2 regions of the Pectobacterium sp. PL64 genome follow, and region 2 is predicted to be linked to the other one. Evidence: predicted binding sites of a transcription regulator. Region 2 holds the regulator's gene; the other holds the start of a gene.
What was found. Region 2 encodes PurR, which represses purine synthesis genes. Its sites were predicted from a motif close to CANGCAAACGTTTGCNTG; they were not measured.
Positions count from the first base shown of each region.

Region 1: purT (formate-dependent phosphoribosylglycinamide formyltransferase) is a predicted target of PurR. The motif match lies at 2,482-2,499, and genes of this name have one in related genera.

Region 1 is NZ_CP092070.1:1,668,181-1,672,242, forward strand. Features, by position in the region: gene zwf (glucose-6-phosphate dehydrogenase) at 1-392, shown strand, start outside; gene HP572_RS07195 (bifunctional 4-hydroxy-2-oxoglutarate aldolase/2-dehydro-3-deoxy-phosphogluconate aldolase) at 565-1,206, shown strand; gene purT (formate-dependent phosphoribosylglycinamide formyltransferase) at 1,261-2,439, opposite strand; gene HP572_RS07205 (S9 family peptidase) at 2,640-4,062, shown strand, end outside.
Region 2 is NZ_CP092070.1:2,338,637-2,342,698, forward strand. Features, by position in the region: gene HP572_RS10320 (C40 family peptidase) at 1-839, shown strand, start outside; gene HP572_RS10325 (YnhF family membrane protein) at 950-1,039, opposite strand; gene purR (HTH-type transcriptional repressor PurR) at 1,427-2,452, shown strand; gene cfa (cyclopropane fatty acyl phospholipid synthase) at 2,654-3,805, shown strand; gene HP572_RS10340 (riboflavin synthase) at 3,902-4,062, opposite strand, start outside.

The DNA of each region.
Region 1 (4,062 bases), 670 kb from region 2:
ATTCCTACCAGCAGTTACCGCAGAACAAGCTGATCATTCGCTTGCAGCCGGATGAAGGTGTGGAAATTCAGATTCTGAACAAAATCCCGGGGTTAGATCACAAACACCGTCTGCAAACGGTGAAACTGGATCTGAGCTTCTCGGAAACCTTTAATCAGCAGCATTTGGCCGATGCTTACGAGCGTCTGCTGCTGGAAACCATGCGTGGGATTCAGGCGCTGTTTGTCCGTCGTGATGAAGTTGAAGAAGCCTGGAAGTGGGTGGATTCCATCATGGATGCGTGGGCGATGGACAACGATGCACCGAAGCCGTATCAGGCAGGAAGCTGGGGACCAGTGGCATCCGTGGCGATGATTACCCGCGATGGCCGTTCCTGGAATGAGTTTGAGTAATTTTTTGGTAATACGTCAGTAATGGGGAGGCTGGCCGAGAACGGTCGGCCTCCCACAGTTTTTAATGTATGGCTCACGGTGCGGTCGGACATCTGCGGCGACGCAGATCCCTGTGGCAGGGGCGCGCTATATAATTAATGATGCCTTCGGGCATGACTGGAGATAACTTTTGATGAAAAACTGGAAAACGAGCGCGGAACAGATTTTGACAACGGGTCCCGTTGTTCCTGTGATTGTGGTCAACAAACTGGAACACGCGGTGCCGATGGCAAAAGCGTTAGTCGCGGGCGGCGTTCGCGTTCTGGAACTGACATTGCGTACCGACTGTGCCATCGAAGCGATTCGCGCGATTGCAAAAGAAGTACCGGAAGCTATCGTGGGTGCGGGTACGGTAACAAACCCTGAGCAACTGGCTGCGGTGGTTGAGGCGGGTGCGCAGTTTGCCATCAGTCCAGGTCTGACCGAGCCGCTGTTGAAAGCCGCAACGGAAGGTAACATCCCGTTGATCCCAGGTATCAGCACCGTATCTGAACTGATGCTGGGTATGGATTACGGCCTGCGTGAGTTCAAATTCTTCCCAGCGGAAGCTAACGGCGGCGTGAAAGCGCTCCAGGCGATCGCCGGTCCGTTTGCTCAGATCCGTTTCTGCCCAACCGGTGGCATTACGCCGAATAACTACCGCGACTATCTGGCGCTGAAAAGCGTGCTGTGTGTGGGTGGTTCATGGCTGGTGCCGAACGACGCGCTGGAAAGCGGTGATTACGCACGTATTACTGAACTGGCTCGTGAAGCCGTTGCGGGTGCAAAAGCCTAAGTTTGCTCGTGACTGAATGACAAAGGCCACTCACTGCGAGTGGCCTTTTTTGTATTAGCCGCTGACTTTTACGCCCGCAGCAACGCGCTTGGCGATGGCTACAGCATCATCTGTGGTTTCCGCACTGGCTAATGTGACACCCATACGGCGTTTGCCGCTGATATCCGGTTTACCAAACAGGCGAATTTGCGTATGAGGGAGCAGTGCGCTTTCCAGCCCCTGATAGCGTACGTTGCTGCTATCCAGTTCCGGTAAAATCACGGCGGAAGCCGAAGCACCATACTGACGAACTGCGCCAATGGGCAGTCCCAGGAAAGCACGCACGTGCAGCGCAAACTCGGACAGATCCTGAGAAATCATCGTCACCATGCCGGTATCGTGCGGGCGAGGGGAGACTTCACTGAAGATGACTTCATCGCCGCAGACGAAAAGCTCCACGCCGAACAGGCCATAGCCGCCGAGCGCTTTTACAACATCGCTGGCCATTTTCTGCGCGCGTTCCTGCGCCAGCGCACTCATCTGCTGTGGCTGCCAGGATTCACGATAGTCGCCGTCTTCCTGACGATGGCCGATTGGCGCGCAGAAATGAATACCGTCAACCGCATGGATGGTCAGTAAGGTGATCTCAAAATCAAAGTTAACCAGTCCTTCCACAATGACGCGCCCGCCGCCTGCACGTCCACCCTGCTGGGCGTAGCTCCAAGCCTGATCTAACTGCTCAGCAGAGCGAATCAGGCTTTGCCCTTTGCCAGAGGAACTCATGACCGGTTTAACAATGCAAGGATAGCCAATCGCCTCTACCGCCTGACGAAAGTTCTCTTCGCTGTCGGCAAAACGGTAGGTGGAAGTGGGAACGCCGAGTGTTTCAGCAGCCAGACGACGGATACCTTCACGATTCATCGTCAGGCGCGTCGCTTCGGCACAAGGAACAACGTGGTGGCCCTGCTTTTCCAGCGTCACCAGCATGTCGGTTGCGATGGCTTCGATTTCCGGCACGATGTAATCAGGACGTTCGGCTTCAACCAGCGCTTTTAATGCATCGCCATCCAACATATTGATGACGTGGCTGCGATGCGCAACCTGCATAGCGGGGGCATCGGTATAGCGATCGACCGCAATCACTTCGATTCCCAGGCGTTGACATTCAATCGCCACTTCTTTGCCTAATTCACCGGAGCCAAGCAGCATCACGCGTGTGGCATCCGCACGCAGGGCGGTTCCAATTGTTAACATAACCTTATACCTGATCGGGTTGTGAAAAATGGCCGCAGTATAAACGAAAACGTTTGCGTGCGCATTAAAGAGGGCGTGCAGTGGAATGCGATGCGCAAAAGCGCACCAAGAGACAAGGACGTGGCTTGGCATTGCTGGGCAATCGTGCCACTCTTCTTACAAAGCGAAAATTTTATGTCAAGACAACGAGATCCGACGCCATGAAGACACCGCAAGCTGAAAAAAGACCCCATGTACTAAGTACACATGGCGATACGCGTATCGACAATTATTACTGGCTGCGTGATGACCAGCGTACCGATCCGCAGGTGTTGGAGTATCTGACGCAGGAAAACGCCTATAGCGAAGCCGTCATGGCACCTCATGACGCACGCAAACGGTCACTGTATGACGAAATGGTTAAACGCATTCCGTCGACGGACATGTCTGTGCCGTATGTCAGAAAAGGCTATCGCTACCAAAGTCGCTATGAGCAGGGGAAAGAGTACGCCATCTATCTGCGTCAGCCTGAGCAAGCAACAGATGCGTGGGAAACGTTGCTGGACGGGAATCAACGTGCTGAGGGGCATGAGTTTTACAGTCTCGGCACGCTTGAAGTTAGTCCGGACAATAGGCTGCTGGCGCTCTCGGAGGACTTTTTATCCCGTCGGCAGTACACGCTTCGTTTTCGCGATCTGAACAGCGGCGAGTGGTTACCGGATGTGATCGAAAATGTGACCGCAGGAGCGGAATGGTCGGCGGATTCGACGGTTCTGTATTACGTGCGCAAACATGAGCAAACGCTGTTGCCGTATCAGGTCTATCGCCACCGTCTGGGGAGCGATCCGGCGTTGGATGAGCTGGTCTATGAAGAGAAAGACGACACCTATTACGTTAGCCTGAGTAAAACGACATCAGAGCACTACATCACCATTTATCTCAGTAGCACGACGACGAGCGAGGTGTTGCTGCTTGACGCGACGCGCCCGGATGCGTTGCCGCAGGTAGGTATTCCACGTCGAAAAGATCATGAATATGGCATCGATCACTATCAGGATAAGTTTTATCTGCGCTCCAATCGAGAAGGGAAAAATTTTGGCCTCTACCGTTCGGATAGGCCCGATGAGCAAGCGCTGGAAACGCTGATTGCACCACATGAACACCGCGTACTAGAAGGTTTTGAGTTGTTCCGTGACTGGCTGGTGGTTGAAGAACGGGAGCGCGGTTTGACCAGCTTACGCCAGATTCACTGGCAGACGCAGGAAGAAAAAGCGATCACCTTTAATGATGCGAGCTATGTGACGTGGCTGTCGTACAACCCTACGCCAGAAACGGCATTGATGCGGTATGGCTATTCATCAATGACAACGCCCAGCACGCTGTATGAATTGAATCTGGATACAGGCGAGCAGCAGCTACTCAAACAAGCCGAAGTGAAAGATTTCTCTCCGGACAATTACCGGAGCGAGCGCTTGTGGATCACGGTTCGGGATGGCGTCGATGTTCCGGTTTCCCTCGTTTATCATCGCGATCATTTCAGCCCAGGCAAGAACCCGATACTGGTCTACGGCTATGGCGCTTATAGCCATAGCATGGATCCGGATTTTAGCGTTAGCCGTTTGAGTCTGCTGGACAGAGGGTTCG
Region 2 (4,062 bases):
TTACTCTTTTTATATTATTTTTCAGTAATCTATCCCTGAACATCGTTCAGGCTGCGCCGCATACCCCGAATTCTGCGCCAAAGAAAAGCGCCGTGGTAGAAACGAATAAGAAAAGCCGCCAAACAAAGGGTAATGCTAAATCACCGACGCCGATCAAAAGCAAAAAACCAGAACCTACCGCCGTCAGCAATAAAACCAAATCCCGCACCGCGAGCAAAGTGACAGAAAAAAAGCCGTCACGGACGCAAAGCAGCACGCCCGCGCTAGTGAAAAAAAATCTTAAAAAGCTGAAGCCTGAAGAAGAGAAACAAACAACCGCACAAGCCAGAGTCAAAACCGGGCTGAAGAAGACTGCACTCAAGGGAAAAGCGGATAAAAATCCAGCGCCGACAGAAAAAGGAATGGCGCTAAGCGCAGCGCATAAAAAACGCTATCAGCATGCCAAAACGACCGCAATGAATAAGTTGATGAGCCAGATTGGTAAACCTTACCACTGGGGCGGCTCCTCTCCCTTTACCGGATTCGACTGTAGCGGGCTGGTCTATTACGCCTACAAAGATGTCGTTAAGATCCAAATTCCACGCACCGCAAACGAAATGTATCACCTGCGTGACGCCGCTCCGATTAAAAAGAGCGAGCTGGAAAGTGGCGATCTGGTCTTCTTCCGCATCAATAATCGTGGCGCAGCCGATCACGTCGGGGTTTATCTGGGTGAAGGGAAATTTATCCAGTCGCCGCGTACAGGCTCAGATATTCGTATCAGCAAGCTGAGTGAAGATTATTGGCAGGAGCACTATGTTGGCGCACGTCGCGTGGTGACGCCGCAGACGATTCGTTAAGAGAAAAGTTGTACGTAGTAAAAAAAGCGATGTGAAGACAAGCGATTCAGACACGTTTTATGTAGCATCAACGTGTCTGAATACCTAACCCGCCCAGAGGCACCGTTTGGTTAGTTCAGCACCGCAATAAAACTAAATGCGATGATCACAGCCAACGAGCCCACCGTTGTCAGCAAAGACATCTTCAGATCTGTATCCATAAATTACTCCTTATTAACGAACAAATTTTATCTGAAAGCTTCATCTGAAAAGCCCCCCCTTCACAGCCGAACCCGTTTAGGTAGTTAAAGCCACAAATAATAGGGTTATTACGATTCTTTCATAATTGTAGCGAAAAATCTCGGACGAATGCATCACTAATAGTATAAATTAGCCCTTTCACTTTCATGATAAATCGGACACAATCCGCTGTTTATGAAAGCGCTGCGTATCAGTCGAAAAACGTCAACCCAGATCCCTTCGGTATAACATTCGGCATTCTCCTTCTGAAATCCTGTTTTTTAGCTTAGAAGAAGAACATTAAACGTAGGCAAACGATTAACAATATACTTACGTCTGTAACAGGTAAGTTCAGGAGTCATTTTTAGATGGCAACGATTAAAGATGTGGCAAAACGTGCTGGCGTTTCCACCACAACCGTATCGCACGTGATCAATAAAACACGTTTCGTCGCCGAAGAGACTAAGGCAGCCGTCAGGGCGGCAATCAAAGAATTGCACTATTCGCCCAGCGCCGTCGCGCGCAGCCTCAAAGTTAATCACACTAAATCTATCGGTTTGCTGGCCACATCCAGCGAAGCCCCCTATTTCGCCGAGATCATTGAAGCCGTTGAAAACAGCTGCTATGCCAAAGGCTACACGCTGGTGCTGTGTAATTCACATAACGACATCGGTAAACAGCGCGCCTATCTTTCCATGCTGGCGCAAAAACGCGTCGACGGCCTGTTGGTGATGTGCGCTGAATACCCACCAGAGCTGCTGTCGATGTTGGAAGATTATCGCAGCATTCCGATGGTCGTGATGGACTGGGGACAGATGCACAGCGATTTTACCGATACGATTATCGATAACGCCTTTGAAGGCGGTTATATGGCAGGTCGCTACCTGATTGAACGCGGCCATCGGGATATCGGTGCCATCCCCGGCACTCAAGAACGCAACACCGGCAGCGGACGCTACCTCGGCTTTTTGAAAGCGTTGAAGGAAGCCGACATCACCGTACGCGACGAATGGGTGGTTCGGGGCGATTTCGAACCGGAATCCGGCTATAAAGCCATGCATCAGATCCTCGCACAGAAACAGCGTCCAACGGCCGTATTCTGCGGCGGTGATATCATGGCAATGGGGGCTATCTGTGCGGCTGACGAGCTGGGTCTGCGCGTGCCGCAGGACATTTCGGTGATCGGTTATGACAACGTGCGCCACGCGCGTTTCTTTACGCCTGCGCTGACCACCATCCACCAGCCAAAAGAGCGTCTGGGACAGTCCGCTTTCGCGATGCTGCTGGATCGTATTACCAGTAAACGGGAAGATGCGCACGTCATTGAAGTGCACCCAACGTTGATTGAACGCCGCTCGGTTGCAGACGGCCCCTACCTCGACTATCGCCGCTAGCCGCAGCCATTCTGTACAGACGATTTTCTTATTCCTGCTGCTTCCCTTCTCTGCTTCAGCCAATTCTCTTGTATGCTGGCTGAAGCAGTTAAAAATTTAATACCGTGTTTCATTTTCTCTGGTGACAGCCGATACCTCGGCTGCGATAAGTGTTGTCCTGGTGTGTTTTACGATACTTTTACATAAAGTTAAGGAGACATGATGGGTTTACCTTATACAGAAGAATGGGATCCTAATACCGCGCCCTGGTTCCACATCGTGCAGGACATGCTGGCCACCGCGGATATCACCATCAACGGCACCCGCCCTTTTGACATCCGCGTGACCAACCCTAATTTCTTTAAGCGTATCCTGTGTGAGGGATCGCTGGGGCTGGGAGAAAGCTACATGGATGAATGGTGGGAGTGTGAACGGCTGGACATGTTTTCCCATCGCGTCCTGCGGGCTGGGCTGGAGGCTAAGTTACCCCGTCGCCTGCACGATCTCACGCGGATCGCGCTCTCCCGCGTCACGAATTTACAATCCCGTCGACGCGCTCAGGTTGTCGGTAAAGCGCATTACGATTTAGGTAACGACCTCTTTACCCTGATGCTGGATCCCTACATGCAATATTCCTGCGCCTATTGGAAACAGGCACAGACGCTGGAACAGGCGCAGGAAGACAAACTCGCCATGATCTGCGAAAAACTCCAGCTAACATCAGGGATGACGCTGCTGGATATCGGCTGCGGCTGGGGCGGACTTGCCGAGTTCGCGGCACGCCACTACGGCGTTTCAGTTTACGGCATCACCATTTCCAGAGAGCAGCAGGTGCTGGCACAGCGACGTTGTCAGGATCTGAACGTCACCATTGAATTACAGGATTATCGCGATCTCGATCGGCAATTCGATCGCGTGGTGTCGGTAGGCATGTTTGAACACGTCGGGCCACGCAACTATGACAACTACTTCCGCGTCGTACGGCGTAATCTAAAACCCGATGGACTGTTTCTGCTACATACCATCGGGGCCAATAAGACCGACCCGCACATCGATCCCTGGATTCATAAATATATATTCCCCAACGGCTGTATTCCCTCCATACAGCATATTGCGCAGGCGAGTGAACCTTACATGGTGATGGAGGACTGGCACAATTTCGGAGCTGATTACGATCGTACATTAATGGCCTGGCACGCTCGCTTTCAGCAGAACTGGCCACCGCTTTCCACACGCTACACGGCCCGCTTCCGCCGGATGTTCAGCTACTATCTTAATTCTTGTGCAGGGGCTTTCAGAGCAAGAGACCTTCAGCTCTGGCAGATCTTGTTCAGTACGGATGGGATCGAAGGTGGATTGCGTGTTGCGCGCTGACAGCCTTGTGTGTTGACAGAAAATTGTGTGCTGACAGAAAAGAGAAGCCGGACGGTAGAAACGCCGTCCGGTTCACCAGAATGTGTAACGTAGGAATTACTCTTCCTTGCCGAGCTCGCTCGCCTGCTTGCTTGCCAACACGCGTTCGACTGTATCAACCACGGCCTGTGTCTGCGGGTCGATTTCGATATTAATGCGATTTCCCAGACGTTTCTGTCCCAGTGTGGTGCGGTTCAGCGTTTCTGGAATTAAATGCA